Regions from separate parts of the Streptomyces sp. M41 genome, predicted to be linked through region 2. Evidence: riboswitches for the same ligand, from Rfam matches in the RefSeq annotation. Region 2 holds a riboswitch; each other region holds the start of a gene.

Evidence for each region. A riboswitch is a leader RNA that binds a small molecule or an ion and turns the genes downstream of it on or off. The one in region 2 is predicted to bind thiamine pyrophosphate.
Region 1: it holds a riboswitch for thiamine pyrophosphate, as region 2 does, so the genes downstream of both, thiO (glycine oxidase ThiO) here and ACHBTE_RS18315 (thiamine ABC transporter substrate binding subunit) in region 2, are expected to answer to the same signal.
Region 3: it holds a riboswitch for thiamine pyrophosphate, as region 2 does, so the genes downstream of both, thiC (phosphomethylpyrimidine synthase ThiC) here and ACHBTE_RS18315 (thiamine ABC transporter substrate binding subunit) in region 2, are expected to answer to the same signal.

What each region holds. Positions count from the first base shown of each region.
Region 1 is NZ_JBIMKE010000020.1:3,287-13,087, forward strand. Features, by position in the region: gene ACHBTE_RS23130 (thiazole synthase) at 1-657, opposite strand, end outside; gene thiS (sulfur carrier protein ThiS) at 661-897, opposite strand; gene thiO (glycine oxidase ThiO) at 894-2,060, opposite strand; TPP riboswitch at 2,058-2,169, opposite strand; gene ACHBTE_RS23145 (hypothetical protein) at 2,222-2,572, shown strand; gene ACHBTE_RS23150 (NAD(P)/FAD-dependent oxidoreductase) at 2,605-3,834, shown strand; gene ACHBTE_RS23155 (Rv2175c family DNA-binding protein) at 3,911-4,276, shown strand; gene thiE (thiamine phosphate synthase) at 4,628-5,293, shown strand; gene metF (methylenetetrahydrofolate reductase [NAD(P)H]) at 5,554-6,477, shown strand; gene ACHBTE_RS23170 (hypothetical protein) at 6,535-7,506, shown strand; gene ACHBTE_RS23175 (phytoene desaturase family protein) at 7,541-9,055, opposite strand; gene ACHBTE_RS23180 (DUF4126 domain-containing protein) at 9,111-9,725, opposite strand.
Region 2 is NZ_JBIMKE010000013.1:115,912-125,712, reverse strand. Features, by position in the region: gene tsf (translation elongation factor Ts) at 1-156, shown strand, start outside; gene pyrH (UMP kinase) at 352-1,110, shown strand; gene frr (ribosome recycling factor) at 1,281-1,838, shown strand; gene ACHBTE_RS18345 (phosphatidate cytidylyltransferase) at 1,838-3,019, shown strand; gene ACHBTE_RS18340 (SRPBCC family protein) at 3,159-3,608, shown strand; gene ACHBTE_RS18335 (TetR/AcrR family transcriptional regulator) at 3,829-4,527, opposite strand; gene ACHBTE_RS18330 (choice-of-anchor Q domain-containing protein) at 4,630-5,877, shown strand; gene ACHBTE_RS18325 (hypothetical protein) at 6,285-6,482, opposite strand; gene rlmN (23S rRNA (adenine(2503)-C(2))-methyltransferase RlmN) at 6,635-7,741, shown strand; TPP riboswitch at 7,766-7,871, shown strand; gene ACHBTE_RS18315 (thiamine ABC transporter substrate binding subunit) at 7,948-9,045, shown strand; gene ACHBTE_RS18310 (ABC transporter permease) at 9,021-9,801, shown strand, end outside.
Region 3 is NZ_JBIMKE010000005.1:303,587-313,387, reverse strand. Features, by position in the region: gene hisC (histidinol-phosphate transaminase) at 1-379, opposite strand, end outside; gene ACHBTE_RS09900 (LacI family DNA-binding transcriptional regulator) at 915-2,027, shown strand; gene ACHBTE_RS09895 (metallophosphoesterase) at 2,447-3,523, shown strand; gene ACHBTE_RS09890 (hypothetical protein) at 3,717-4,589, shown strand; gene ACHBTE_RS09885 (hypothetical protein) at 4,687-5,790, opposite strand; gene ACHBTE_RS09880 (DUF4240 domain-containing protein) at 5,915-6,472, shown strand; gene thiC (phosphomethylpyrimidine synthase ThiC) at 6,530-8,332, opposite strand; TPP riboswitch at 8,325-8,514, opposite strand; gene ACHBTE_RS09870 (YibE/F family protein) at 8,586-9,801, shown strand, end outside.

The DNA.
Region 1 (9,801 bases), on a different contig from region 2:
CATCAGCGCCGGCTCCTGCGCCCGCGTCACCGCCGAGGCGAGCATCACACCCGCGCACCCCAGCTCCATCGCCAGCGCCGCGTCCGACGCCGTCCCCGCACCCGCGTCCAGGATCACCGGCACGCGCGCGTGCTCCACGATCAACTGGAAGTTGTGCGGATTGCGGATGCCGAGCCCCGAACCGATCGGAGACCCCAGCGGCATGATCGCCGCACAGCCGGCGTCCTCCAGCTTCCGCGCCAGCACGGGGTCGTCATTGGTGTACGGCAGCACGGTGAACCCGTCGTCCACCAGCGTCTCCGCGGCGTCCAGCAGCTCGATCGGATCCGGCAGCAGGGTCCGCTCGTCGGCGATGACCTCCAGCTTGATCAGGTCCGTACCGAGCGCCTCGCGCGCGAGGCGGGCCGTCAGCACGGCCTCGCCGGCCGTGAAGCACCCTGCGGTGTTCGGCAGCACCCGGATGCCGAGGCCGTCCAGCACGGAGAGGACGGACCCGTGCACCGACGGGTCCACCCGCCGCATCGCGACCGTCGTCAGCTCCGTCCCGGACGCAACCAGCGCCCGCTCCAGCACCTCGAGGCTGGGCGCCCCGCCCGTGCCCATGATCAGGCGGGACCCGAAGGACAGGTCGCCGATGACAAAGGGATCGTCGGCCATGGTTCAGCCTCCTTGGACGGCGGTGAGGACCTCGACGCGGTCCCCGTCGCTCAGGGACGTCGCCGGCCACTGCCCGCGCGGGACGACGGTTTCGTTGAGGGCGGCGGCCACTCCCGAGGGTGCCGCGGTGAGGGACCGCACGAGCGTGTCGAGAGCCGTACCCGGCTCGATCTGCCGACGCTCGCCGTTGACCGAGATGGTGACCGGGGTGGTGGGTGGAGTGGGGAACGGAGTGTTCATACGGGCTGCTCCGTGAGTGCGGCGGAACTGAAACGCCGGGGCGAGAACGCCCGGGCCTCGTCGGGGAGTTCACCGGTGCTCAGGACGTGCGCCATGACGTCGCCGGTGACCGGGGTGAGGAGCACGCCGTTGCGGTAGTGGCCGGTGGCCAGGGCCAGCCCCTCGAGGCCGGACGGACCGAGCAGCGGAGCGTTGTCGGGGGAGCCGGGGCGCAGGCCCGCCCGTGTCTCGGTGAGCGGCAGTTCGGTGATGCCCGGCACCAGCTCATGGGCGTCGCGCAGCAGCTCGTACACGCCGCCCGCGGTCACCGTCGTGTCCCAGCCCAGCTCCTCACTCGTCGCCCCGACGACCAGCTCGCCGCTCTCCCGCGGCACCAGATACACCTGGCTGCCGCGCACCACGGCCCGCACGGTCCGGCTCAGGAACGGCGCGTACCGCTTCGGCACGGTCAGCCGCAGCACCTGGCCCTTCACGGGACGTACGGGGGGCAGTACGTCGTCCGGAACGCCGGACAGCCGTCCGCTGCGGCTGCCGGCGGCGAGGACCACCTGGCCCGCGCGCAGCTCGGTGCCGTCCGCCGTGGTGACCCCGGCGGCCCGGTCCCGTACGACGTCGAAGCGCTCGGCCCACGCCCGGTGGAAGACCACACCGGCCCGCTCGCAGGCGGCCACCAGCGCCGCGGACAGCCTCCTCGGATCGATCTGGTGGTCCCCGTCCACCCGGAGCCCGCCGCGCACGCCCGGCGCGAGCATCGGCTCCAGGCGCCGGCACTCACGCCCCGACAGCCACTCGGAGTCCAGCCCCGACCGGCTCTGGAGGGCGTGCAGCTCACGCAGGTGGGCCCGGTCGTCGGAGTCCAGCGCCACGGCGAGCGTGCCGCAGCGGCGGTAGCCGAGGTCATGGCCGGTGAGATCGATGAGCTCGGCCACGAAGTCCGGGTAGCGGCGGGCCGAGGCGAGGTTCAGGCCGAGCAGGGTCTGCTCGCCGTAGTGCAGTTCCGTGACGGCGGCCAGCATCCCGGCGGCCACCTGGGCGGCCCCGCCGCCCGGCTCGGGGTCCACGACGGCGGTCGTGAACCCGCGCTGCGCGGCCCGCCACGCCGTGACCAGGCCGATGATCCCGCCCCCGATGACGAGGACGTCTGACGTTCGCGTACGCGACATGGGCGTCCAGCCCCTCCCTTCGCCGGCATGACCCGGATCAGGTTCGTACGGTCGGAGGCCGCCAGCCTCCCTCTCAGCCCGGTGCGTCCGGGCTCCCGCGAGTGCTCTACGTTGGCCACCCTAGCCCGCCGCCGCACGCCTCAGTAAGGGAGCCCTCGCCCGTGGCCCGTTCGCTCGACGGTCTCGTCCTCGCCCCCGTGGCCGACCAAGCCCCAGGTCAGGTGGGCACCCGCACCCGGTTCACCTACCACGAGAAGGACGGTGAGATCTGGGCGGACTACACCGGCGGCGATGTCGTGCGCGGGTGTCTCGTGGGCACGAGGAAGGGGGACCGGCTGGACTTCCGCTACGTCCAGCTGAAGCGGGACGGGACCACGTCCTCGGGTCACTGCGTGTCGACGGTGGTGGACCTTCCGGACGGCCGGGTGCGGCTGGAGGAGAGCTGGGAGTGGGAGTCGCAGGCCGGCCGGGGGACGAGTGTTGTGGAACAGGTCACCGAGCACCCCCCCTGACTGACGGATTGTCAGTTGTCTATGGTGATCAGGTGAGCGAGCAGACGCAGCAACAGGGCACGTCACAGGCGCGGCGCGTGGTCGTCGCGGGCGCGGGCATGGCCGGGGTGCAGACCGCGGTCGCCCTGCGCGAGCAAGGCTTCACCGGCACGATCACGCTGATCGGCGCCGAGCCCCACCAGCCGTACGACCGGCCGCCCCTGTCCAAGGCCGTACTGCTCGGCAAGTCCGAGGGCTCGGCCTTCGACGTCGACTTCGACGCCCTCGGCATCGAACTGCGGCTGGGGCGCGAGGTGCTGGGCGTGCGCACCACCGACCACGAACTGGACACCGAGGCCGGGCCCGTCCCGTACGACGTCCTGGTGCTCGCCACCGGCGCCGAACCGATCCGGCTGCCGGGCGCGGAGGGCATCCCCGGCGTGCATCTGCTGCGCACCCTGGACGACGCCGAGCGGCTGCGGCCGGTGCTCGCCCGGCAGCACGACATCGTGGTCGTCGGGGCGGGCTGGATCGGCGCCGAGTTCGCCACGGCCGCGCGCGAGGCGGGGTGTGCGGTGACGGTCGTGGAGGCCGCCGGCCGGCCGCTCGCGGGCGCGCTGCCGGCCGAGGTCGCCGCGCCGATGACCGCCTGGTACGAGGACAGCGGGGCGGCGTTGCGCACCCACGCGCGCGTGGAGCGTGTCGACCCCGGCGAGGTCGTCCTCGACGACGGCTCGCGTATCCCCGCGGGCGCCGTCGTGGTCGGGATCGGGGCGCGCCCCGCCACGGCCTGGCTGGCCGGCTCGGGCATCGAGCTCGGCGCGCACGGCGAGGTCGTCGCCGACAACGGTCTGCGCACCTCCGTCCCGGACGTCTACGCGGTCGGCGACTGCGCCTCCTTCCCCTCCGGCCGCTACGGCGAACGGCTGCTGGTCCACCACTGGGACAACGCGCTCCAGGGCCCGCGCACGGTCGCCGCGAACATCCTCGGCGAGACCCCCGCGGTCTACGACCCCGTGCCGTACTTCTGGTCCGAGCAGTTCGGCCGCTTCGTCCAGTACGCCGGCCACCACGCCGCCGCCGACACGACCCTGTGGCGCGGCGATCCGTCGGGCCCGGCCTGGGCGGTCTGCTGGCTGCGGGAGCACCGGCTGGTCGCCGTCCTGGCCGTGGGCCGGCCCCGGGATCTCGCCCAGGGACGGCGGCTGATCGAGGCGGGCACGCCGATGGACGCGGCGCTGCTGGTGGACCCGGCGAGGCCGCTGAAGGCGGCGACGGCTTAGCGCGTCGGAGCGACGGGGCCTCCGGGTGGACCGGCCTGACTTCCGACTGTCAGTGGCAGATGGCAGGCTTGTTTCCGTGACCGAGATTGACGCAAAGACCGATGCTCTCGTGGCCGCCTGGCTCACCCTCCCCGACATCGCAGAGATGCTCGACGTCGAGGTGACCCGCGTCCGGCAGCTGGTCAAGGAGGGCCAGCTCATCGCCGTACGCCGAGGTGAGAACCGCGCGCTGCACGTCCCCGCCGCCTTCATCGACGGGGACAAGGTCGTCAAGGGCCTGTCCGGGACCCTGACGCTCCTGCGGGACGACGGCTTCACGGACGAAGAGATGCTGGAGTGGCTCTTCACGCCCGACCCGAGCCTGCCCGGCACCCCCGCGCAGGCCCTGAGCGAGAACCGCGGCACGGAGGTGAAGCGCCGCGCCCAGGCGCTCGCTGTCTGATCAGAACGGATCTCCACGCTGGTCCGAGGGCTGTCCGGCGTGCGGGCGGCCCTGGGATCTTCGGGTCGGGGTGACTCGTCGACTCGGGGTGACCGGTCGGCTCGGGGCCAGCTGGTCGGCGGCGGACGGGCGCCGGGTGCCGCGAGCCCCGGGCCGTCCGGCCGCCGCCGGCCCGGTGAGTCCTGCCCGGACCCCGGGCACCTGCAAGGATCCGGGCCGAGCCCCGCCGTGCCGGCCCGTCCCGGCCCGCTCGACACCGCGTGCCGCCTCCGCCCGCCTCCGGGTTACCGTGCCACCGTCCGGCTCCCGCCCGACGTCATCCGCCCGGCACCCGATCACAGGGGGAAGCGCATGTCCGACACCGTCACCGGGGTCACCGCCCGGAGCCAGCTCGCCGATGCCCGGCTCTACCTCTGCACCGATGCCCGCAAGCGGCAGGGCGATCTCGCGGAGTTCCTGGATGCCGTGCTGGCCTCCGGCGTCGACATCGTGCAGCTGCGCGACAAGGGGATGGAGGCGGCCGAGGAACTGGCGCACCTGGAGGTCTTCGCCGAGGCCTGCGCCCGGCACGGCAAGCTTCTCGCGGTCAACGACCGTGCCGACGTGGCTCATGCCGTCGGCGCCGACGTCCTGCACCTGGGCCAGGGCGACCTCCCGGTCCCCGCCGCCCGCGCGATCCTCGGCGACGACGTCCTCATCGGCCGCTCTACCCACTCCGAGGCCGAGGCCACCGCAGCCGCCGCCCAGGACGGCGTGGACTACTTCTGCACCGGCCCCTGCTGGCCCACCCCCACCAAGCCCGGCCGGCACGCCCCCGGCCTCGACCTGGTCCGTCACACCGCCGCCCTCGGCACCGACCGCCCCTGGTTCGCCATCGGCGGCATCGACCTCGACAACCTCGGTCAGGTGCTGGAGGCGGGCGCCCGACGTGTCGTCGTCGTACGGGCGATCACGGAGGCCGACGACCCGGCCGCGGCGTCGGCGGAGTTCGCGCAGCGGCTCCGGAAGGAGTCGTAGGCCCGGCCCGAGGGGAGGGAGCCCGGACCCCTGAGGAGACGGCGTCTCACATCTGATCGAGTCTTGTCTCAGTCCGTGGACCATGTGCCGTCGATCCACGGCCTCGCCCGGCCTCCGCCCGGCCCCGTTCCGCCCCTCGGGTCCGTCGGCTGGCCGTTCTTTGGCCGGTTTTTGTCCAAGGAGTGGACAACAGCCCGACAAATCGGGCAAATGTCCGGCGCCCGGTTGGGGGACCGGGGGCCCCTGGTTAACCTGCGAGTATGGCCCTCGGCACCGCATCCATCAGGTCGGACCACGCTCGTACCGTGCGCGAGATGCTCGCGACCGGCAAGACGACCTATTCGTTCGAGTTCTACGCCCCCAAGACCCCGAAGGGCGAGCGGAACCTGTGGAACGCGCTGCGCCGGGTCGAGGCCGTCGGACCCGACTTCGTCTCCGTGACCTATGGCGCGGGCGGTTCCACCCGCGCGGGCACGGTCAAGGCGACCGAGGCGATCGCCTCGGACACCACCCTCACCCCGATCGCCCACCTCACCGCCGTCGACCACTCGGTGGCCGACCTGCGCAACATCATCGGCCAGTACGCCGACGCCGGGATCCGCAACATGCTGGCGCTGCGCGGCGACCCGCCCGGCGACCCGCTGGGTGAGTGGGTGCGGCACCCGCGGGGCCTCACCTACGCGGCCGAACTCGTCGAGCTGATCAAGGCGTCCGGTGACTTCTGTGTGGGCGTCGCCGCCTTCCCGGCGATGCACCCGCGCTCCTGCGACTGGGACACCGACGTCCGGCACTTCGTCGACAAGTGCCGGGCCGGCGCGGACTACGCGATCACGCAGATGTTTTTCGATCCGGAGGACTACCTGAGGCTGCGCGACCGAGTCTCGGCGGCCGGCTGTGACACCCCGATCATCCCGGAGATCATGCCGATCGCCGGCGTCAGGACGCTGGAGCGGATCCCGTCCCTCACCAACGCCGCCTTCCCGGACGCCCTGAAAGAGCGGATCCTCACAGCAAAGGACGATCCGGCGGCTGTACGCTCGATCGGGATCGAGTTCGCCACGGAGTTCTGCGCACGGTTGCTGGCCGAGGGAGTGCCCGGACTGCACTTCATCACGCTCAACAACTCCACGGCGACCCTGGAAATCTACGAAAACCTGGGCCTGCACCACCCACCGCAGGCCTAGACCGGCCGTCCTGATATACGTCACACTGCGTAGGCGGCCACTGGGAGAGGGGCGTACATGGGCTGGACGGTCCTCTACATCGCGTTCGGCATCGTCGCGCTGTGGCTGCTGGGCGAGGTACTGCTTCAGTACAAGGCACGCCTGCGCTGGCGGCTGCTGGCGTTCGTCGGCTTCCTCGGTGTCGTGATCGGGGTGCTCATCCCGTCGGTGATCGTCATCGGGCTGGGCGCGGCGGCCTTCGCGATCGGCCAGACCTACGTAACGCTGTCCTTCCGCCGCGGCTTCTCGGCCGGCTGGGCGGTCTCCGCACCGGCGCTGGGCCCCCTGGGCGGCGCCAAGCGCCGCGGCGAGCCGGCCCGCCAGGAGCCGACCCTGGAGGTCTCCGACCTCGAGGCGGGCGAGGGCGGTTTCGGCGACGACGGCAGGTACGGCCGCGACGACGGCAAGTACGGCCGGGACGACCTCGGCTACGGCGACGACTACGACCGCGACGACGTCTTCACCCCCTCGCGCGCGGACCGCCCGTCCGCCGCCGAGACGACCGCCGTCTACGAGCCGCAGCCCCTGCCGGACGACACCGGCTCCTACGGGATATACGGCGACCCTGCCTACGCCGCCGCCGACCAGCAGTACACCGCCGCCGGCCAGCCCCAGGACCAGTACGCGACGGCCGACCAGAGCTACGCCTACGACGGCTACTCCGGCTACGACCAGCAGCAGTACGGCTACGACGCCACCGGCCAGCAGCAGTACGCCGCATACTCCGACCCGTACATCGGCAACCAGACCTACGGCGGCGCCTCGTACGACGCCTACGGGCAGCAGAGTTACGGCCAACAGGACTACGGCCAGGACCAGTACGCCACCGGCACCTACTCGGATACGTCGTCCAGCGGCGTCTGGGTCCCGCAGCAGCGCACCGACGAGACCTACGGCGGCGAACTCCCGCCCGAGCAGCAGTACCCCTACCAGGGCAACGGCCAGCAGCAGGGCCAGGGGAACGGGTACGACGAGCAGTACCGCTTCTGACGTACAGCCGGCTCCGCACAGGCCGGGCGGCCAGTCACTGCGAGCCTCTGAACTCCGGCCCTTCCACGATCAGCCCCGCCGCCAGCGCACCCGACATACCGGCGTGCGGCAGACCGCCCCCGGGGTGGGACCAGCCGCCGACGGTGAACAGGCCCGAAACGGCAGTGCTGTTGGACGGGTGCAGCAGCCGCCCGCCGGCCGCGGCCAGCGCCGGCGCCGGGACCGCTCCGCCCACGGCGCCCGTCTCCTGCGCGATGTCGGCCGGGGTGCGCACCTCGTGCCACAGCAGACGGTCACGCAACTGGGGCACGGTACGCTCGGCGACCGCGATCATGTGCTCGGCATGCCGGGCGAAGACCTCCGACTCCGCCCAGCCCCGGTCGGGCTGCGCTGGCACCGTCGATGTGAGAGCGACCGCCTCATGGCCGGCGTCCGGCACCAGCGCCGCGTCGTCGGGCCGCAGCACGGTGACCGTGGGCCGCGTGGCCATGCCCGGGGCGGTGCCGAAGAGGGCGTCCAGCTCGCTCTCGCGGTCCTCCGCGTGGACGACCGTCCGGTGCGCCGTGCCCTCCGGCCGGCCGCCCCGCAGGGCCAACAGCACCGTCAGACGACTGGCCGCCCCCTGCTGCGGCGCGATCTCGTCCTCGCCGCGCAACGCCGTGCCCCGCACCAGTCGGTCCAGCACCCCGGGAGCGACGCCGGCGACCACGAAGTCCGCCTCGGCCGTCGACCCGTCGCTCAGCTCCAGCCCTGCCGCCCGGCCGTCCTTCTCCAGGACAGCGGTCACCTCGGCGCCGAAGTGGAACTCGACCTTCCTGGCGACGCACCGCTCGTACACGGCCCGAGCCAACTCCCGTATGCCGCCCCGCACATACCAGGTCCCGAACGCGTGCTCCAGGTACGGCAGCACCGCCGCGCTCGCCGGCGTCGCCCGCGGGTCCAGGCCGTACGCGAGCGCATGGCTCTCCAGCAGAGCGATGAGCCGGGCCTCGCGCAGCTCCCAGGCGCCGACCTCGGCGAGCGTGCCGGCCCGGCGGGTGCGCAGGAGTCTCTTGTGAGGGACCGAGGGGTAGGGTTCGCGGTCGGCCAGCACCCGCCAGTTCGGCCACAGGGGCTCCTCCAGCAGCGGTCTGCGGGTGCGGTCCCAGGCTTCGCGGGCGCGCACCAGGAAGTCGCCCCAGCGCTCGCCGGTGCCGGATCCCAGCGCCCCCTCCAGGGCGGCCACCACTCCCGCGCGCGAGGCGTTCGGCAGGGACACCTCGGTGCCGTCCGCGAAGACATGCCGCGCCGAAGGGTCGACCTGGACCAGCTCGACGCAGTCCTCCAGTGGCTCCTTGCCGGTCTTGATGAACAGATCGCGGTAGACCGCCGGGAGGGGGAGCAGCCCCGGGCCCGTGTCGAAGGCGAAGCCGTCGCGCTCGAAGCGGCGCACCGCTCCGCCGTACGTCTCCGTACGCTCGTACACCGCCACCTGGTGGCCCGCGACGGCCAGCCGGGCAGAGGTCGCCATCGCGCCCATCCCGGCGCCGATCACCGCAATCCGTGCCATGCGTGGGACTTTATCGGCCGGCACTGACAACGGCGCACTGACCTCGGACGACGGCTCAGCCGGGCCCCTGCGCCATGGACCGCGCGAGCCGTTTCTCCACCCGCCGCTCGGCCCGGCGCCGCAGGAACCGCCGGATCCGCGAGACCAGGAAGCAGAGCAGGAACAGCCCCGCGAGCAGCAGCGTGCCCGCGACGACGGCCGCGGCCACCGGGTGGAAGATCGCGAAGGTGATGATCGCGGCGACCCCGAGATCCTCGGCGATGCTCACCACGACGTTGCTGAACGGCTCGGGCGAGGTGTTGACCGCCATCCGCGTCCCGGCCTTGACCAGATGGCTCAGCAGCGCCGTGGAACCGCCGACCGCACCCGCCGCCAGCTCCGGCACCGACCCGCTCTGGCCGGCGAGCAGCGCCGCGACGACCGCGCCGGAGACCGGCCGGATCACGGTGTGCACCGAGTCCCACGCCGAGTCGACGTACGGGATCTTGTCGGCCACCGCCTCACAGAGGAACAGCACACCGGCAGCGATCAGCACGTCGGGCCGTTGCAGCGCCTCGGGCACCTCGTCGCTCAGTCCGGTCGCGCCGAACATGCCGAGCAGCAGCACCACGGCGTAGGCGTTGATGCCGCTGGCCCAGCCGCTCGTGAACACCAAAGGGAGTACAGACACGGAGGCGATCGTAACCAGTGGCCGGCACCGGGACTTGGGGATGAGTGCGCAGCTCTGAGTACCCGTACCTAGTCGC
Region 2 (9,801 bases):
CCGAAGATCGTCGAGGGTCGCCTCAACGGCTTCTTCAAGGACGCCACGCTGCTCGGCCAGCCGTACGCGCTCGACAACAAGAAGTCCGTCCAGAAGGTCCTGGACGAGGCCGGTGTCACCCTGAAGCGCTTCACGCGCATCAAGGTCGGCATCTGAGTCCGTACCGCGATCGACGCCCGACCCCGATAGGGTCGAAGGCAGTCGTCCGCGGACGCCGTCACCACGCACGCGCGCGTGACGGACGACAGCAGATCTGACGAGGAGGCCATTGCCGCGCATGGGATGCGAAACACACCCCAACCGGCAGTGGCCTTCTTCGTATGTGCACCACGTAACAAAGGCGGGATCTCGATGACCACCAAGGCCCAGAAGAGCGACGACGGCAAAGTACGCGGCCGGTTTCTGCTGAAGCTGTCCGGAGAGGCCTTCTCCGGTGGCGGGGGCCTCGGCGTCGACCCGGACGTGGTGCACAAGATCGCCCGCGAGATCGCCGCCGTCGTGCGCGACGGAGCGGAGATCGCGGTCGTCATCGGCGGCGGCAACTTCTTCCGCGGTGCCGAGCTCCAGCAGCGCGGCATGGACCGGGCCCGCTCCGACTACATGGGCATGCTCGGCACCGTGATGAACTGCCTCGCCCTCCAGGACTTCCTGGAGAAGGAAGGCATCGACAGCCGGGTCCAGACCGCCATCACCATGGGCCAGGTCGCCGAGCCGTACATCCCGCTGCGCGCCGTGCGCCACCTGGAGAAGGGCCGCGTGGTCATCTTCGGCGCCGGTATGGGCATGCCGTACTTCTCCACCGACACCACCGCCGCCCAGCGCGCCCTGGAGATCGACGCCGAGGCGCTGCTCATGGGCAAGAACGGCGTGGACGGGGTCTACGACGCCGACCCCAAGACCAACCCCGACGCGGTCAAGTTCGACTCCCTCGGCTACGGCGAGGTCATCACGCGCGACCTCAAGGTCGCCGACGCCACGGCGATCACCCTGTGCCGCGACAACAAGCTGCCGATCCTCGTCTTCGAGCTTCTGACGGAGGGCAATATCGCGCGCGCCGTCAAGGGTGAGAAGATCGGCACGCTCGTGGGTGAGCAGGGCAGTCAGGGCTGACGCCCGAGAACCACCCCGTCCGGGGGACGGACGGGACGGACCCGGACCGGGGGATGGACAATGTCCTGCCGGTCGGGAACCGTGCAGGAAGAAGACGCGACGCAGCCGGCCGCCGCCCCCCACCCAGGAACCGCAGCCGGGCCTTTACTCAAGACACGCAGGAGCAAGTGGTGATCGAAGAGACCCTCCTCGAGGCCGAGGAGAAGATGGAGAAGGCCGTCGTGGTCGCCAAGGAGGACTTCGCCGCGATCCGCACCGGCCGTGCGCACCCGGCGATGTTCAACAAGATCGTGGCCGACTACTACGGTGCGCCGACGCCGATCAACCAGCTGGCTTCGTTCTCCGTGCCGGAGCCGCGCATGGCCGTCGTGACCCCGTTCGACAAGAGCGCGCTGCGCAACATCGAGCAGGCGATCCGGGACTCCGACCTCGGCGTCAACCCGAGCAACGACGGCAACATCATCCGGGTGGTGTTCCCCGAGCTCACCGAGGAGCGCCGTCGCGACTACATCAAGGTCGCCAAGGGCAAGGCCGAGGACGCGCGCGTGTCCATCCGCTCGGTCCGCCGCAAGGCCAAGGACGCCATCGACAAGCTGATCAAGGACGGCGAGATCGGCGAGGACGAGGGCCGGCGTGCGGAGAAGGAGCTCGACGACACCACGCACAAATACGTCGCTCAGGTGGACGAGCTCCTGAAGCACAAGGAAGCGGAGCTGCTCGAGGTCTGATGAACGACTCTTCCTGGAGGTCGCCGACCGGGGCCGGGCAGGCCGGGTACTGGGCGCCCACCGAGCGCGGATCTGTCCAGGGGGCTGCCCCGGCGGGTCCCGCGTACGATGCGCCTGAGGCGCAGCAGACTCGCCCCATGCCCATCGTGCCCGAGGTACCCGCGTACGGCGGAGACCAGGATGACGACCGGGGGGCCGCTCGGCTGAGCGGCCCCTTGTTCCGCGACCAGCCACCGCAGACGCGGTCCTACGACTCGCCGCAGGTGCGGCCTTACGACTCGCCGCAGGCGCGGCCCTTCGAGGCGGCGCCGCAGAATCCGGAGCCCATGCCCGACGCCCCGCAGCCGGCGCCCCAGCCGCAGAAGAAGAGCGCGGGGCGCGACCTGGGTGCGGCCATAGGGGTCGGCGTCGGGCTCGGCGTGGTGATCGTCGCGTCGCTGTTCGTCGTCAAGGCCGTGTTCGTCGGCGTGGTCGCGGTCGCCGTCGTCGTGGGTCTGTGGGAGCTGACCAAGCGGCTCGAGGAGCGCAAGGGCATCAAGGCGCCACTCGTCCCGCTCGCTGTCGGCGGTGCGGCCATGGTCGTCGCCGGATACGTCCGGGGTGCCGAGGGTGCCTGGGTGGCGATGGCGCTCACCGCGCTGGCCGTACTGGTCTGGCGGATGACGGACCCGCCCGAGGGCTACCTCAGGGACGTCACCGCGGGCGTCTTCGCGGCGTTCTACGTCCCGTTCCTGGCCACGTTCGTGGCGATGATGCTCACCGCCGACGACGGGGCCTTCCGGGTCCTCACGTTCCTGCTCCTGACGGTGGTCAGCGACACCGGCGCCTACGCCGTCGGGTGGCGCTTCGGCAAGCACAAGCTGGCTCCGCGGATCAGCCCGGGCAAGACCCGGGAGGGGCTGCTCGGCGCGGTGAGCTTCGCGATGGTGGCGGGCGCGCTGTGCATGGAGTTCCTGATCGACGACGGAAGCTGGTGGCAGGGCCTGCTGCTGGGTCTCGCCGTCGCGGCCAGCGCCACGCTGGGTGACCTCGGCGAGTCGATGATCAAGCGGGACCTGGGCATCAAGGACATGGGCACGTTGCTGCCGGGGCACGGCGGGATCATGGACCGGCTGGACTCGTTGCTGCCCACTGCGCCCGTGGTGTGGCTGCTTATGGTGATCTTCGTCGGATCGGCCTGACCGGACCGTGACAGGAAACCCCCGCTCGTCGCGAGCGGGGGTTTCTTCTGCGAGGGCGCACTGCGATGGTGCCCCCCGCTCCCAAGTGGGACGATTCCGGTGTACGTACGTCATCGAAGGCATCCAAAAGGGGGTCGTCATGACCGCCATCCGAGAAGTCGTCGACGTCGACTGCACGCCGGACGAGCTCTACGCGTACGTCACCGACCCGTCCCACCTGCCGGAATGGCAGCTGAGCGCGGTCTCGGCGGAACGGCTCGACGAGGGGCCCGTCCAGACCGGCTCCCGGATCCGGGTCACCCGCCGGATCGGGAACCGCCAGGTCCCGATGACCGTGGAGTTCGACGAGCTGGACCCCCCGCACAGCTGGGATCTGCACGGCGTGGACGGCCCGGTCCGCCCCCGCACCCACGGCGAGATAGAGCCCCTAGACGACGGGCGCCGCTCCCGCCTCACGATCGACATCGACTTCGAAGGGCACGGTCTGGGCAAGGCCCTGATCCCCCTGGTCGTCCGTCCACAGGTTCGCAAGGAACTGCCCCGCGACGAACAACTCCTCAAGACCAGGTTGGAGCGCCCGGGCGGCTGAGGGCGGACGACGAGGACCGGTGCGGCGGACACGCGGGCCGGGCCACGCACACAGGGCACGTGTGTGCCGTCAGACCCGCGCTCCTCGCCCGGCCAGATCGATGATCTTCCCTGGTCGGAGACCGCAGCCGTAGCCCACGTCGACCATGGCTCGGTAGCGCTCGCTCGGGCAGGGCGGCTCGGACCTCTCATGCCTGCCCGAGCCGTGCCCGGCCCGCTGCTCACACCTCTCCCGGCTCACCCTCTTCGGCGTCCGCTACCGGATTGGCCACGCCCAGCAGGGCGAGACAGACGTACAGCACCGTGTCCTCCAGGGCAGGGACCTCACCGATGCGCCCTTGGCGCAGACAGCGGCAGACAGCTTCGTATGTGGCGTCTGCGGCGGCCATGTAGGTCTCAGGGGGGACACGGCGGCGGCCGGGAATCTTGGCGTGCCAGGCGCGCATCGTCTGGGCGAACCAGGAGCGGCAGGAGTCCTGGTGCTCCCGCGCTCGGCCGCCGGCCGCCGCCGTCTCCAGGAAGAACGCCACGGCGAAGTCCGGCTCTTCGGCGATCAGCTCGAGATAGGCACGGATAGAGGCACGAAACGTCGCCACTGGAGAGAGCGACTGCGCCGACGAGCGCGCGAACGACGCCTCGAGCCGCTTGACCATCAGCTCACGGCCTATGTCCGCCGCGGCGATAAAACACTCTTCCTTGTCCGCGAACAGCTCGTAGAACGTCTTGCGCGACACGCCCGCCCGTGCCGTCACATCGGCCACGGTCGCGGCGATGTAGCCCTTTTCAGCCACCACGACCGTCATCGCATGGAGCAGCCGCTGGCGCTGCGAGCCCGTCACGAGCTCACGCGCGAGCCCGTGCGGCCCGCGAGGAAGGTCGGTCAGACTCGGCTGCAGCAGCGGCCGGAATGAATCTTTCATGGGTGAGAAACATTTTGGTACACGTTATATACGCGAGTGTTTCTGATGTTGTGTCACATGGTCCGGAAGCAGTAGCCCACTCCCGAAGTAGGAGCCCACCCCATGAGAAAACCGACTGCCCCCTCGGCGTTGACCGTCTTGCTGGCGGCCCTCGCAGGGACCGTTGCCGTTGCCCCGTCCCCTGCGCAAGCAGCCACCGCGCCCGCGACCTTCACGGTCGACTCCACCGAAGACGCCGTGGATGCCAACGCGTCCGACGGGGTCTGCCGCACCGCCACCGGAACCTGCACCCTGCGCGCGGCTGTCATGGCCGCAAACGCCCGGCCCGGCAGCACGATCGAGTTACCGGCCGCCCGTTACCGGCTGACCATTCCGCCCAATCCCGACCATCTCAACGGGCGCACCGCCGACCCGACCACAGGCGATCTGAACATCCTCGAGCCGACCACCGTCCTGGGAGCCGGGGCGCGGACGACCATCATCGACGCCGACCACATCGATCGGGTCTTCCGCATGGGTGCCGACACCTCGCTGTCCGACCTCACCCTCACGGGAGGAGACGCCAAGCAGCGGGAAGTACCCATTACCGACCCCGGCGGAGGTGGCATCGCCAACAGCAAGAAGATGACGCTGCGCCGGGTGACCGTGACGGGGAACCGTGCCGGCTACGGAGGAGGCATCTTCAACATCCCCGGCTCCCATCTGACGCTGATCGAGAGCACCGTCAGCCGCAACACAGCGGGTGAGGCCGGAGGCATCCGGTTCGACGACACCGGTACCGTGGTCAATTCCACGATTGCCGACAACCGTGTGACCGACGACTGGGACCGTCCGGGCAGCCTGTCCGGCTATGGCGGCGGCATCGACATACGAGGCCGCGGCCTGGTGGACATCCGCAATTCCACGATCACCGGCAACACCGCCACCGACGGCGGCGGCGGGATCAATATCGCCCCCGCCTACCTGGACAGCCTGCCCGGGCCCATCACCGACCCCATCAACCTGCCGCTGGGTCACCTCGCCCTGCAGAACACCATCATCGCCGAGAACACGATCGGCCAGGCCACCAGCGACTGCAAGCGCGTCTTCGCCACCATCGAGTCCCGGGGCAACAACCTCGACAGCGGAAACAGCTGCCACCTCACGGCCGAAGGCGATCTCCCCAGCCGTGATCCCCACCTCGCGCCCCTCGGTGACAACGGCGGACCGACAGACACCGTGGCACTGCTGCCCGGCAGCCCCGCCCTCGACACCGCCTCCGGCTCCGACTGCCCCTCCGCAGACCAGCGCGGCGTCCTGCGGCCTCAAGGGCCGGCGTGTGACATCGGGGCCTTCGAGTACCGGAAGTGATTCCGTCTGCCGAGGATGTGAGCCCACATGTGGCTACTCGGACGCGCGGTGGACGAGCACCCGCTCATAGATCACAAGGAACGGCGCCACAATCCGGAGGCCTCCGCAGGCGTTGCGCTACGGGTTGTGATCAGCACCACGCCAGCCATAAGAGCGCCGATGTAAGCGAGCCCGGTGACCCACGACGGGATAGGGGCTAGGTGGAAAAGCTTGCTGGGCTTGCCCATGGTGAGGCCGTTCCCTTCTCTTGGGAGCATGGGCCACCCGCATGTGTGTGAGAGCGCGCGCGGGTGGCCTGGAACGTTCGCCGAGATCGGCCAGGATGCCCGACTCACCGGTAGCTACGAGCGGCGGCGACGCCTCTGCGGGACATGCTGATCATGCGAACGGGGACAGCCCCTTGCCCTCTAGATGGCGAGCAACGAGTCAAGGCATGCGTCCGGCGTGGCCAGATCAGCACGGAAGAACGAGTCCTCGCCGAGCGGCCCACCGCTGACGATGACCATCCATGCCGCCCGTCGCTCAATGACTCGGTCACCGTCGACCTTGAAGACGGTCGTGACGCCGCGCTCGGCCAGCCACTTCATCAGTTCAAGCACGTCCACTCGACCCCCTCCGGAGCGATCATCCCATCCCTAGGGCGTGCCCCCTGGGCCGTGCGAGGCCGACCATCGACGCCCGGCGGCGATCACGCGTGACCACCCCCACCCCGCTCCGTCCCGGGCCCCCACAGTTGATCTGCCACACTGGAAGGGTTATGCCTGCACCCGGAGAACTCACTTTCGTCGCCCCCCGCGGAGCCAAGAAGCCGCCGCGGCATCTTGCTGATCTCACGCCCGGTGAGCGTAAGGACGCCGTCGCTGCGATCGGGGAGAAGCCGTTTCGTGCCAAGCAGCTCTCGCAGCACTACTTCGCGCGGTACGCGCACGAGCCGGAGCAGTGGACCGACATCCCCGCCGGGTCGCGCGACAAGCTGCGGGAGGAGCTGTTTCCCGAGCTCATGAGCGTCGTACGGCATCTGTCGACCGACGAGGGCACCACGCGCAAGACGCTGTGGCGGCTGTTCGACGGGACGCTCGTCGAGTCCGTGCTGATGCGGTATCCGGACCGGGTCACCATGTGCATCAGTTCGCAGGCGGGGTGCGGGATGAACTGCCCGTTCTGTGCGACCGGGCAGGCGGGGCTGGACCGGAATCTGTCGACCGCCGAGATCGTCCATCAGATCGTGGACGGGATGCGGGCGCTGCGGGACGGGGACGTGCCCGGCGGGCCCGCTCGGCTGTCCAACATCGTCTTCATGGGGATGGGGGAGCCGCTCGCCAACTACAACCGGGTCGTGGGGGCGATCCGGCGGCTGACCGATCCCGAGCCCGACGGGCTGGGGCTGTCCCAGCGCGGGATCACCGTGTCGACCGTCGGGCTGGTCCCGGCCATCCACCGGTTCGCCGACGAGGGCTTCAAATGCCGGCTCGCGATCTCGCTGCACGCCCCCGACGACGAGCTGCGCGACACCCTCGTCCCCGTGAACACCCGGTGGAAGGTGCGCGAGGTGCTGGACTCCGGGTTCGAGTACGTCGCCAAGTCGGGGCGCCGGCTGTCCATCGAGTACGCGCTGATCCGGGACATCAACGACCAGGCCTGGCGTGGTGACCGGCTCGGGCGGCTGCTCAAGGGCAGGCCCGTGCATGTGAATCTGATTCCGCTGAACCCGACGCCCGGATCGAAGTGGACCGCCTCCAGGCCGGAGGACGAGAAGGCGTTCGTCGAGGCCATCGCCGCGCACGGGGTACCGGTGACGATCCGGGACACCCGTGGTCAGGAGATCGACGGGGCGTGCGGTCAGCTCGCCGCGACCGAGCGGTAGTCTGACCGTCGTAAGAACATCTTCATATTCCGACAGGGGAGCGCCACAGCGCTGAGAGTGCGGCACCGGCCGCAGACCCTCCGAACCTGGCCCAGGTCATTCTGGGTAGGGAGATCGGTCACCACTCGAGCTGTTGCGCCCTGCCCGGAGCCCTCAGGGGACCCGGGCGGGGCCGCGTCTCTTCCTGGTCACCCCAGGAGGAACTAGTGAGCATCACCAAGAAGGCCACGGCCCTCGCCGTCGGGCTCGGTCTCGTCGCGCTGCCCGCGCTGAGCGCCTGCGGGTCGTCCGACGGGGACGGCGGCGACGCCGGCGGCGGCGGTTCCAAGACCGTCACGCTCGTCAGCCACAACTCGTGGGCCGTGTCCAAGGACGTCCTCGCCGCGTTCGAGAAGCAGTCCGGCTACCAGGTCAAGGTCCTGGAGGACGGCGACGCCGGGCAGGCCGTCAACAAGGCCATCCTCACCAAGGACAACCCGCAGGGCGACGTCTTCTTCGGCGTCGACAACACCCTGCTCTCGCGGGCTCTCGACAACGGGCTGTTCCAGTCGTACGAGCCCAAAGGCTACGACACGGTCCGCCCCGAGTTCCGGGTCGACGAGGACGAGCACCGGGTCACACCCGTGGACACCGGCGACATCTGCGTCAACTACGACAAGGCGTACTTCAGCGAGCACAAGCTGACCCCGCCCACCTCGTTCGACGACCTGATCAAGCCCGCGTACAAGGATCTCCTCGTCACCGAGAACGCCTCCACCTCCTCGCCCGGCCTCGGCTTCCTGCTCGGCACCGCCGCCCGGTACGGGGACGACAAATGGCAGGACTACTGGAAGAAGCTGAAGGCCAACGGCGTCAAGGTCGTCGACGGCTGGGAGCAGGCCTACAACGAGGAGTTCTCCGGGTCCGCCGGCGGCAAGAAGGCCAAGGCCGACCGGCCGCTCGTCGTGTCGTACGCCTCCTCGCCGCCCGCCGAGGTGATCTACGCCGACCCCAGGCCGAAGACCGCGCCGACGGGTGTCGCGAGCGGCACCTGCTTCCGGCAGGTCGAGTACGCGGGCCTGCTCAGCAACGCCGGCAACGCCGAGGGCGGCAAGGCGCTCCTGGACTTCCTGCTGACCAAGACGTTCCAGGAGGACATGCCGCTGAACATGTTCGTCCACCCGGTGCGCGAGGGCGCACAAGTGCCGCCGGAGTTCGCGAAGTACGGCCCGCAGGCCAAGGATCCCGAGACCATGGACCCGGCGAAGATCGCCGACAACCGTGACGACTGGGTCAAGTCGTGGACCTCGCTCGTACTGAAGTAACCCCCGGTGAGGGCGCCCCGCGGACGGGCGCCCCCCGCAGGGGACGCGCGCGGAGCGCGGCGGTGCGGCTCGGCCTCGTCGCCGTGCCCGTCGCGTTCTTCGCGGTCTTCTTCGCCTACCCCGTCACCGCGATCGTCGCGCGCGGTCTGAAGGCCGACGGGGTCTGGCAGTTCGGACGGCTCTTGGAGGTGCTCGGGCAGCCCGATATCCGGCACGTCCTGTGGTTCACCACCTGGCAGGCGCTCGCCTCCACCGCGCTGACCCTGCTGATCGCGCTGCCGGGCGCCTATGTCTTCGCCCGCTTCGACTTCCCCGGCAAGCAGATCCTGCGGGCCGTGGTGACCGTGCCGTTCGTGCTGCCGACGGTTGTCGTCGGTACGGCGTTCCTCGCGCTGGTCGGCCGCGGCGGACTCCTCGACGAGCTGTGGGGCGTACGGCTCGACACGACCGTGTGGGCGATCCTGCTCGCGCATGTCTTCTTCAACTACGCCGTCGTCGTACGGACGGTGGGCGGGCTGTGGGCACAGCTCGACCCGCGGCAGGAGGAGGCCGCGCGGATGCTCGGGGCGTCCCGCCTCACGGCCTGGCGTACCGTCACCCTGCCGGCGCTCGCCCCCGCCGTGGCCGCCGCCGCGCTCATGGTCTTCCTGTTCACCTTCACCTCCTTCGGCGTGGTCCAGATCCTGGGCGGCCCGGCCTTCTCCACCCTCGAGGTGGAGATCTACCGGCAGACCTCCGAGATCTTCGACCTGTCCA
Region 3 (9,801 bases), on a different contig from region 2:
CGCCGCTGATCTGCGTGATGATCGGGTACGCCTCGAAGGACCGCCAGGCATAGATGACCTCGTCGCCGGGACCGGCGGTGGCCTGGATCAGCTGCTGGGCGACACCGACCGAGCCGGTGCCGGTCGCCAGGTGGGTGACGGGGACGCCGAAGCGCTCGGACAGCTCGTTCATCAGGCCCGTGCACATCATGTCCGGGTACCGGTTGAACGACGAGGCGGCGGCCGTCACGGTCTCCATCACGCCGGGCAGCGGCGGATACGGGTTCTCGTTGGAGGACAGCTTGTAGGCCACGGGGCCACCGGCCGCGGCGGGCTTGCCCGGCTTGTAGGTGGGGATACCCTCCAGCTCGGCGCGCAGCCTGGGGCTCGTCTCGCTCACCGCAGTCCTCCTCGTGACCACTGGCGGTCCATTCAGCACCGCCGGCTTCAATGCTGCTTACCTTATGAGGATTCGCCGCCGATGCGTACAGGGTGCGGTCTTCTCGTTTCAGGCGCGACCCCTCGTTCCGCGAACCCACCTCTTCCGTTCCGCGAACCCACCTCTTTGTTCGGCGAACCCCGCCTGTTCGTTCCGCGAACCCCGCCTGTTCGTCAAGAACCTCACCTGTCACACCAGCATCAGGGGCATCACTGTACGAAGCTGTACGAATTGGGGGGCGCATCACACATATATCTATGCGCCGGTAGCTCGCGCCGTGGCGCGCATCCCTCGTGAAGGTGAGTTGAGACCTCTTCGAAACATCGGACACTTGGCAGGCTCATGCGTGCCGACAAGTCACGTCTTACTATTGGATCGTTCAACTCCCTTGTAATCCAAGGACTTTGACGCTTGATGACCTTGCAGAATCGTGCCTGTCAACGCGTGCATATGCGTCCGCACTACCCCACCGCATGAGCCCTACTATCGGCTCGCCATGACAGCAGCAGGGAAGCACCAGGTGAGCCGCGCGGAAACCTCACGTCGAGGCAGCCGGCCCGGGCGGGCGGGGATCAGAGACGTGGCCGCCGCCGCCGGGGTCTCCATCACGACCGTCTCCGACGCCCTCAACGGCAAGGGCAGGCTCCCCGATGCCACCCGACGCCATGTCCGCGAGGTCGCCGACCGACTCGGGTACCGACCATCGGCCGCCGCCCGCACCCTCCGTACCGGCAAGTCGGGCCTCATCGGCCTGACCGTGACGACATACGGGGATGAACCTTTCACCTTCACCGAGTTCGCGTACTTCGCCGAGATGGCCCGCGCGGCCACCTCGGCCGCGCTCGCCCGCGGCTACGCCCTGGTGATCCTCCCGGCGACCTCGCGCCACGACGTCTGGTCGAACGTCGCTCTCGACGGCACGGTCGTCATCGACCCGTCCGACCAGGACCCGGTCGTCAGCGAACTGGTCCGACAGGGCCTGCCGGTCGTCTCCGACGGCCGCCCCGCCGGCTCGCTGCCGGTCACCGCCTGGGTCGACAACGACCACGAGGCCGCCGTACTCGGCATCCTCGACCACCTGGCCGACGCCGGCGCCCGCCGGATCGGCCTGCTGACCGGCACCACGACGGACACGTACACCCACCTGTCGACCACGGCGTATCTGCGCTGGTGCGAGCGGGTCGGCCAGGACCCGGTGTACGAGGCCTACCCGGCGCACGATCCATGCGCGGGCGCCGTCGCCGCCGACCGGCTGCTCGCCCGGCCCGACCGGCCCGACGCGGTCTACGGGCTGTTCGACCCGAACGGCACCGACCTGCTGGCCGCCGCACGCCGCTACGGCCTGCGCGTACCGGACGACCTGCTTCTGGTGTGTTGCAGCGAATCCACCGTGTATGCCAACACCGAGCCGCCCATCACCACGCTCTCCCTGAAGCCGCGCCGCATCGGTACCGCCGTGGTCCAGCTCCTCATCGACGCCATCGAAGGGGTCGACTCGGACCAGCCGGTCGAGCAGGTGATACCGACCGAGCTGATCGTGCGTACCTCGTCCCAGCGACGGCCGCCTCGGACGACGGTCAGCCCGCCGCGGTCCCCGGAGGGCCGGTAGGAGCTGGTCCTGGGGACGGCAGGAGCGGTCCCGGGGACGGCAGGAGCGGTCGGGGAGACGGCGGCAGTCGGCCCCGGAAAAGCGGGGTGGACCCCGCCGGGGCCGGCGATAGGAGCAGGTGGGGGCAGGTCGGGCGGCAGGTCGGGCGGTAGTGACCGGGGGCAGGAAGGCAGGTCGGGCGGCAGGTCCGGGGCAGGCGAGGCGGGTCGGAGAGCCACGCGGGACGTCGTCGCCGGACGGCCGAAGACCTGCCCAATCGGGGCGAAAGCCGCGGGGAACAGGAGTCCTGCTCCGATTCACTACCCCTGGGTCATCACACGGCGCGATCGGCATTCCTATGATGGGCCCACGACACCGCGGGCCGCTGCGACCAGGCAGTCCGATGCGGTGCAGCTGCGGCGCGATGGTGGAGGGGTCTGATGACTCAGGGGGCCGGTCAGGGACCCGAGGTGGAGCGGACGGCGACGTTGCGCGACTTCCGGGTGCCCGCTTACGTCCACGAGACCGGTCCGTACGCCCAGAGCACACACCCCGGCGATATCGCCCCGCACCTCGACCAGACGTACCCGGAGGGCTACACGCCCACCCAGCGCGACCTGCCCGTCATCAACCGGGGTGACACGGTTCAGGTGCATATCGACCCCGCCGTCGTGTCGGCGCCCCAGTCGGTCGGCGGCGCCGGTCCGCTGTTCGTCGTCGGCGATGTGCACGGCTTTCTGGACGAGCTGGTCGCCGCCCTCCAGGAGAAGGGCCTCATCGACTCCGCCGGCAACTGGTGCGCCGGCACCGCCCGGCTGTGGTTCCTCGGCGACTTCACCGATCGCGGCCCGGACGGCATCGGTGTCATCGACCTCGTGATGCGGCTGTCCGCGGAGGCCGCCGCGGCGGGCGGCTACTGCAAGGCGCTGATGGGCAACCACGAGCTCCTGCTGATCGGTGCCAAGCGGTTCGGCGACACCCCCGTCAACTCCGGCGCGGGCACCGCCACCTTCCAGGCCGCCTGGCTGCTCAACGGCGGCCAGAAGACCGACATGGACCGGCTCCAGGACCATCACCTTCAGTGGATGTCCCGGCTGGACGCCATGGAGGAGGTCGACGGCCATCTCCTCGTGCACTCGGACACCACCGCCTATCTCGACTACGGCGACTCGATCGAGGCGGTCAACGACACCGTCCGCGAGACACTCACGCGCAACGACGCCGACGAAGTCTGGGACCTCTTCCGCAAGTTCACCAAGCGCTTCTCCTTCCGCGACGAAGGCGGCGCCGACCATGTGCGCTCGCTGCTCGATACGTACGGCGGCACCCGCGTCGTTCACGGCCACAGCCCCATTCCGTACCTGCTCGGCGAGGTCGGCTCCGAGGAGAACGAGGACGGCGGCGGACCCTCGGTCGAAGGACCGCATGTCTACGCCGACGGGCTCGCCATCGCGATGGACGGCGGCGTGACCATGGCCGGAAAGCTACTGGTCCAGCAACTTCCCCTGGATATCTGAGCGTTCACGGGGCAGGCGTCGCCCACAGCGGCGGCGACGGGGGACGGTGCAGGCCAGGGCCCAATTTTGGCAAACCCCCTGTCACCGTGTGCCGTCACCGCTCTACCATCGGCTTATCCGTAGCAGGCTCCCCTCCGTTTCTGCCCGACGGCTCGTTGGCATGCGAGCCCCAAGCCCTACGGAGCATCGGGGGATGCACATGAACAGCGTTCCGCAGCACCTGCTGAGCGAGGACCGCCAGGAATACGAGCGGATCCTCGATGCGGCGCTGCGCTCCGCCCCACACCGCCCGGAACTGACCGCTGTCGGACAGCGGCTCAACCCCGAACAGCTGCGCACCATGGCGCTCAACGCCACCGCACTCATCACGGCGGCTGCGGCGACCGAGTACCAGCACTATGTGAAGGTCCGCGAGGAACTGCGCCAACCGGCGCCGTCCACCCCGTCGTCCAGCCGCGAGTCCGGCTCTTCCACCGAGTCGGGCGGCGTTGCGATGGGGCTCGCCACCACCATGGGCGAGGTCGCCGAGACCGCCGGCCCCGGCATCGTCGCCGTCCTCGCCGTCCTGGCACCCGTCCTCGCCGGCACCGCGGCGGCGATCTTCCTGCTCGTCGGTTACATCCTGAAGATGTTCAACCCGGAGCCGGCGTTCGCCCAGACGATGCTCACCACCGGATGGGTGTTCGGCGCCCTGGCCGCGGCAGCGATCATGGTCGCCGCCGTCGGACTCCTGCTCACCGCCCTGCGCAACCGCCCCGCGTTCGACGGCGGTCCGTACGGCGAACTGAGCGAGGAGGTCGCCCGGGCCCGGGAAGCCTGGCGCGAAGCCCTGCTGGAACGCGGCATTCTGCCGTTCCTGCGGGAGGCACTCGCCGACCCCGGCACGGCATCGGCACTGCATCACGCGCCACCGTCGACACCGGCCGGCCGCATGCCGAACCTGGGCTACGACCGCCCCGGCTTCAGCAGCCCCGACGACGGGGCCTCGCGTGGTTCGCGCCCGAGCTTCAGCAGCCCGGACTACTCGAGCCCGGACTTCGGGGGGCCGGAGCACCAGCCGGAGTGACGTCGGCTGGCGCTGCCCCTCGGCTTGCGCCCCCGCCCAAGGGAGCGCAAGCCGAAGACCCGGCGCTACGGCAGGCCGGCCGATGACGTGCGGCGCGCTACAGACGCCGGAGGCACTGCGCTTCCACGCGTTCGACGAGGGCGCGGCTGAATGCGTGCACGAGAGACAGATGGAACAGGGCCGGGGCCAACGGTGCCCATCGATGCACCCGGTCCTCCCGCAGCAGATACTTGATCACGGCGGCCGGCCGGAACGGCACATATTCGATCGTCTCGTGTTCCCACCGGTCCGCGACGCCCCGGCTCATCCGCGACTGGAGATCCGAGCTCTTCAGCTCCTTGAGCCTGGCGTGGAAGTGCCCGCTCCAATGGCGTTTGTCGATGTCCAGCACGAACGCCAGCAGTTCGAGCGTGTACTCGTGCGGCTCCACGGCCAGCTCCTCCCGCATCCCGCGGCGGGCCACCGCGTGCAGGTCCGGTGCGCTTCTGCCGGAGGAGTCGATGTGCCGTGACAGGCCCTCGTTGACGGAGGAGTTCCATACGCCCGGCGCCATGCGGACCCGGTCGCTGCGCCGGCTCACCACCAGCATGTCGTCGGCGGTGACCACCGCGATGTTGACGGCGAAACTGCACTGGAGGAAGTCCGGGGCCTGAAGCGGGCGTTCCGGGTCCAGATAGCGGGAGCGCGGAGTGGTGCCGTCCGGAAGCCGCCGGTCGAGCTGCTGAGCTGCCAGGAACGTGTAGTAGTCGGTCGGGCGCAGCCGCAGATGCACCTCGGGGGACTCCTCGAGAGCGGTCCGGGAAACATCGACCGACTCGACCGCATAGCGCGGCCCGTTCCACAGCGGCGTACGGCCCTCGACTCGCAGCCGCTCGCTCTCCTCGGCGATCTCCGCACGCCAGCCGGCCATGTCCGACGGCAACTCCACCTCGCCGTCGAGCACATGGAGATACACCGACTCCGGGGGTATCGGCTTGTCGCCGTCGCCCTCCACGATCAGCGCGGACGTCTGCAACGGGCCCAGCGAGAACGTGCTCCAGGCAGGCCCGGACTCCTCCCTGCGCCCCAGATTGCGCAACGCACCGGCCGACCGCCTGCGCAGCCGGTACCAGGCGTTCTGCAGGGGCTGCTGGAACAGCACCGCGAACAGCATGCCGATGAAGGCGCCGACCACTCCGTTGGTGACATCGATCCCACTCACACGAAAGACCTTAGGGATCTTGATCGAACGAAGCGGCGTCGTACCCGTTCCGTTACGGGACCAGCGTCCGCCGACCGGACACTCCTCCTCCCATTGTCATACCGGGATGGCACAGTGCGGCTTCATGTACATCGACCGCTTCTGGGACATCATCGAATCCGCGCGTTCTTCGGCCGCCGCCTCCGGCAGGCTCTTCGACGAGGTGCTGGTAGACCTCCTTGTCGGATGTACTCCGCAGGAGATCCTTGAATACGCAGAGCAGTTCGATGAGGTACATGACGCCCTGTACCGCTGGGATGTCTGGGCAGCGGCCTACCTCATCGGAGGTGGCTGCTCCGACGACAGTTTCATGGACTTCCGAGCGGGAGTGATCGCACTGGGGCGAGACTGGTACGAGCGCACCGCTCTGGATCCGGACAGCCTCGCCGAGCACCCCGCTGTCATCGAAGCCGCGACCGCCCATTTGGACGAGGCGCTGTTCTACGAGGACGTGAACTACGCGGCCAGTGGTGCTTTTGAACGCCTTACAGGCAACCCGGACGCCTTCTACGAAGCGTGGGCTGAGTACCGATCAGCTGACGAGCAGGACAGCGACGCAGCGGACATGGGGGAAGACTTCGACTTCGACGACGCGGATGAGATGCGGCGGAGACTGCCCCGTCTGGCAGGGCTCTACCTCTGACAACAGGACAACCCGCGGCTCCTCCATGGGGCGCGGGTCGTCCTGTAGGGCTACGAACTAGTCCGCCAGTGGCAGGTACACACGGTTCCCGCTCGCTGCGAACTCCTTCGACTTCTGCAGCATGCCCTCGGCGACCTCCTCCGGCGATGCCCCCTCAGCCGCGCCACCACCGAACCGCTCTGTGATGCTCTGGCTGATCTTCATCGAGCAGAACTTCGGCCCGCACATGGAGCAGAAGTGCGCCGTCTTGGCCGGCTCGGCCGGCAGGGTCTCGTCGTGGAACTCCCGTGCCGTGTCCGGGTCGAGTGCCAGGTTGAACTGGTCCTCCCACCGGAACTCGAAGCGGGCATCGGACAGCGCGTCGTCCCACTCCTGTGCACCGGGGTGCCCCTTGGCGAGGTCGGCCGCATGGGCGGCGATCTTGTAGGTGATGACGCCCGTCTTGACGTCGTCCCGGTTGGGCAGCCCCAGGTGCTCCTTGGGCGTGACGTAGCAGAGCATCGCCGTGCCCCACCAGGCGATCATCGCGGCACCGATGCCGGAGGTGATGTGGTCGTACGCCGGGGCGACGTCCGTGGTCAGCGGGCCGAGCGTATAGAACGGGGCTTCTTCGCAGATCTCCTGCTGAAGGTCGATGTTCTCCTTGATCTTGTGCATCGGGACATGGCCCGGGCCCTCGATCATGGTCTGAACATTGAAACGCTTCGCGATCGTGTTGAGTTCCCCGAGCGTCTTCAACTCCGCGAACTGTGCCTCGTCGTTGGCGTCCGCGATCGAGCCGGGCCGCAGGCCGTCGCCGAGCGAGTACGTGACGTCGTACGCGGCGAGGATCTCGCAGAGTTCCTCGAAGTTCTCGTACAGGAACGACTCCTTGTGGTGCGCGAGGCACCACGCGGCCATGATCGAGCCGCCGCGCGAGACGATGCCGGTCTTGCGGTTGGCGGTGAGCGGTACGTACGGCAGGCGCACACCCGCGTGGACGGTCATGTAGTCCACGCCTTGCTCGGCCTGTTCGATGACCGTGTCCTTGTAGATCTCCCAGGTCAGCTCCTCGGCGCGGCCGTCGACCTTCTCCAGCGCCTGGTACAGCGGCACCGTGCCGATCGGTACGGGGGAGTTGCGCAGCACCCACTCGCGTGTGGTGTGAATGTTGCGGCCGGTCGACAGGTCCATGACCGTGTCCGCGCCCCAACGGGTCGCCCAGGTCATCTTCTCGACCTCCTCCTCGATGGAGGACGTGACCGCCGAGTTGCCGATGTTGGCGTTGACCTTCACCAGGAACCGCTTACCGATGATCATCGGCTCGATCTCCGGGTGGTTGACGTTGGCGGGCAGCACCGCCCGGCCCGCGGCGATCTCGTCGCGTACCACTTCGGGAGAAACGTTCTCCCGAATGGCCACGAACTCCATCTCCGGAGTGATCTCGCCTCGCCGGGCATAGGCGAGCTGTGTGACCGCCTGGCCGTCGCGGCTGCGACGCGGCTGACGGGGACGCCCGGGGAAGACCGCGTCGAGGTTGCGCAGGCCGCCGCGGGGCGAGGTGTGCTTGATGCCGTCGTCCTCGGGACGGACAGGACGGCCCGCGTACTCCTCGGTGTCGCCGCGGGCGATGATCCAGTTCTCCCGCAGCGGGGGCAGCCCCCTGCGGACGTCCGTCTCGGCGAGCGGATCTGTGTATGGGCCGGACGTGTCGTACAACGTGACCGACTGCCCGTTGGTGAGGTGCACCTGGCGGACCGGCACCCGCAGGTCGGGGCGTGAGCCCTCGACGTACGCCTTGTGCCAGCCGATGGACTTCCCGGCCTCCTGGAACTTCTCGTCCTGAACGGAGGCAGGCGTGCGCGCGTCCTTGATGGTCATGAGACCTACTCCCTACGCCGGCATTACCCGGTAACAGGTTCGGCGGTCGACGCAGCGGTATCCGTCTGCCGATGTTTCGTGTGCAACATCACTCGCGATGGGTGATGTTTCATGTGAAACATCGCTGGGACGGAGGTCAGCGCCCTCTCAGCCCGGTGCTCCGAGCTCCCGCGTGTACAAAGGTGGCTCCACGCTAGCGTCAATTCGGGCGCGGTGAACAGAGGGCCCCCATCGTTCTTGCGATGATCGGTCGGTGACCACGACGCATGAACCTCCGTACCCACCGCCCGAGCCGCGCCGTGGCTCCGGCTTCGGAAACGGCCCCGCCCTGGGCAACGGCCGCACGGACGGCCCGGGTTCGGCGGTCCCTCGCGGCAGATACGAGGGTGGCTACGACGGCGGATACGGCCGGGGTTCCGGAGAAGGCGCCGACGATCATGCTGCTGGTTCCGGCGGCTGGGGCGAGCACGGTCGGGTGCCGGGGAGTGGCTATGGTCACAGTCACGACTCAGGTGGCCATGGGCACGGGCACGACTCAGGTGGCCATGGGCACGGGCACGACTCAGGCGGGCGTGGGCACGGTCATGGCTCCGGCGGCTCGCACGGCGGCGGTGACAGCGGTGGCGGTACCGGTGGCGGTGGCGGTGGCGGTGCGGATGGTGGCGGTGGTGCCGGTGGCGGTGGCGGTCATGGGCACTCGCACAGTCACGCCCACGGTCCCGCGACGCCCGTCTCCCGGCATCTGCGCAAGGTCATCGCGGCGGTCCTGATCCCGTTCACCGCGGCGGTGCTGGTGGGGCTCGTGGTGCTCTGGCCGGGCGGTGCCCCGCCGCACGAGCGCACCGGGGTGGGCTTCGACCGGCAGACGCAGCAGGCGACGGTCACCAAGGTGGTCGAGCTGAGCTGCAAGGAGGTGGGAGCCTCGGGCGTGCCACCGACCGGCGACACCTCCACCGCCGAAGGCTCCTCCGCCGTGCAACAGGAGCAGGGCACCTGCAAGAAGGCGACGATCCGCGTCGACACGGGCAAGGACAAGGGCCGTACGTTCACGGAGATCGTGCAGCCCGACCAGTCACGGCAGTTGCACGAGGGCCAGGAGGTCGTGGTCGCCTACGAGCCCTCGGCCCCCAAGGATCTCCAGTACTCGGTCACCGATGTGAACCGGCGCGTACCGCTGGCCGTGCTCGCCGGCATCTTCGCGGTCGCCGTGGTGATCGTCGGGCGGCTGCGCGGGGTCATGGCGCTGATCTCGCTGGCCATCAGCTTCATGGTGCTCACCTTCTTCATCCTGCCGGCGATCCTCCAGGGCTCGAACCCGCTGGTCGTGGCGGTGGTCGGGTCGAGCGCCATCATGCTCATCGCCCTGTACCTCTGCCACGGCCTGTCCGCCCGTACGTCCGTGGCCGTGCTCGGCACACTGATCTCGCTGTTGCTGATCGGCGTCCTCGGCTCGGTGTTCATCGACTGGG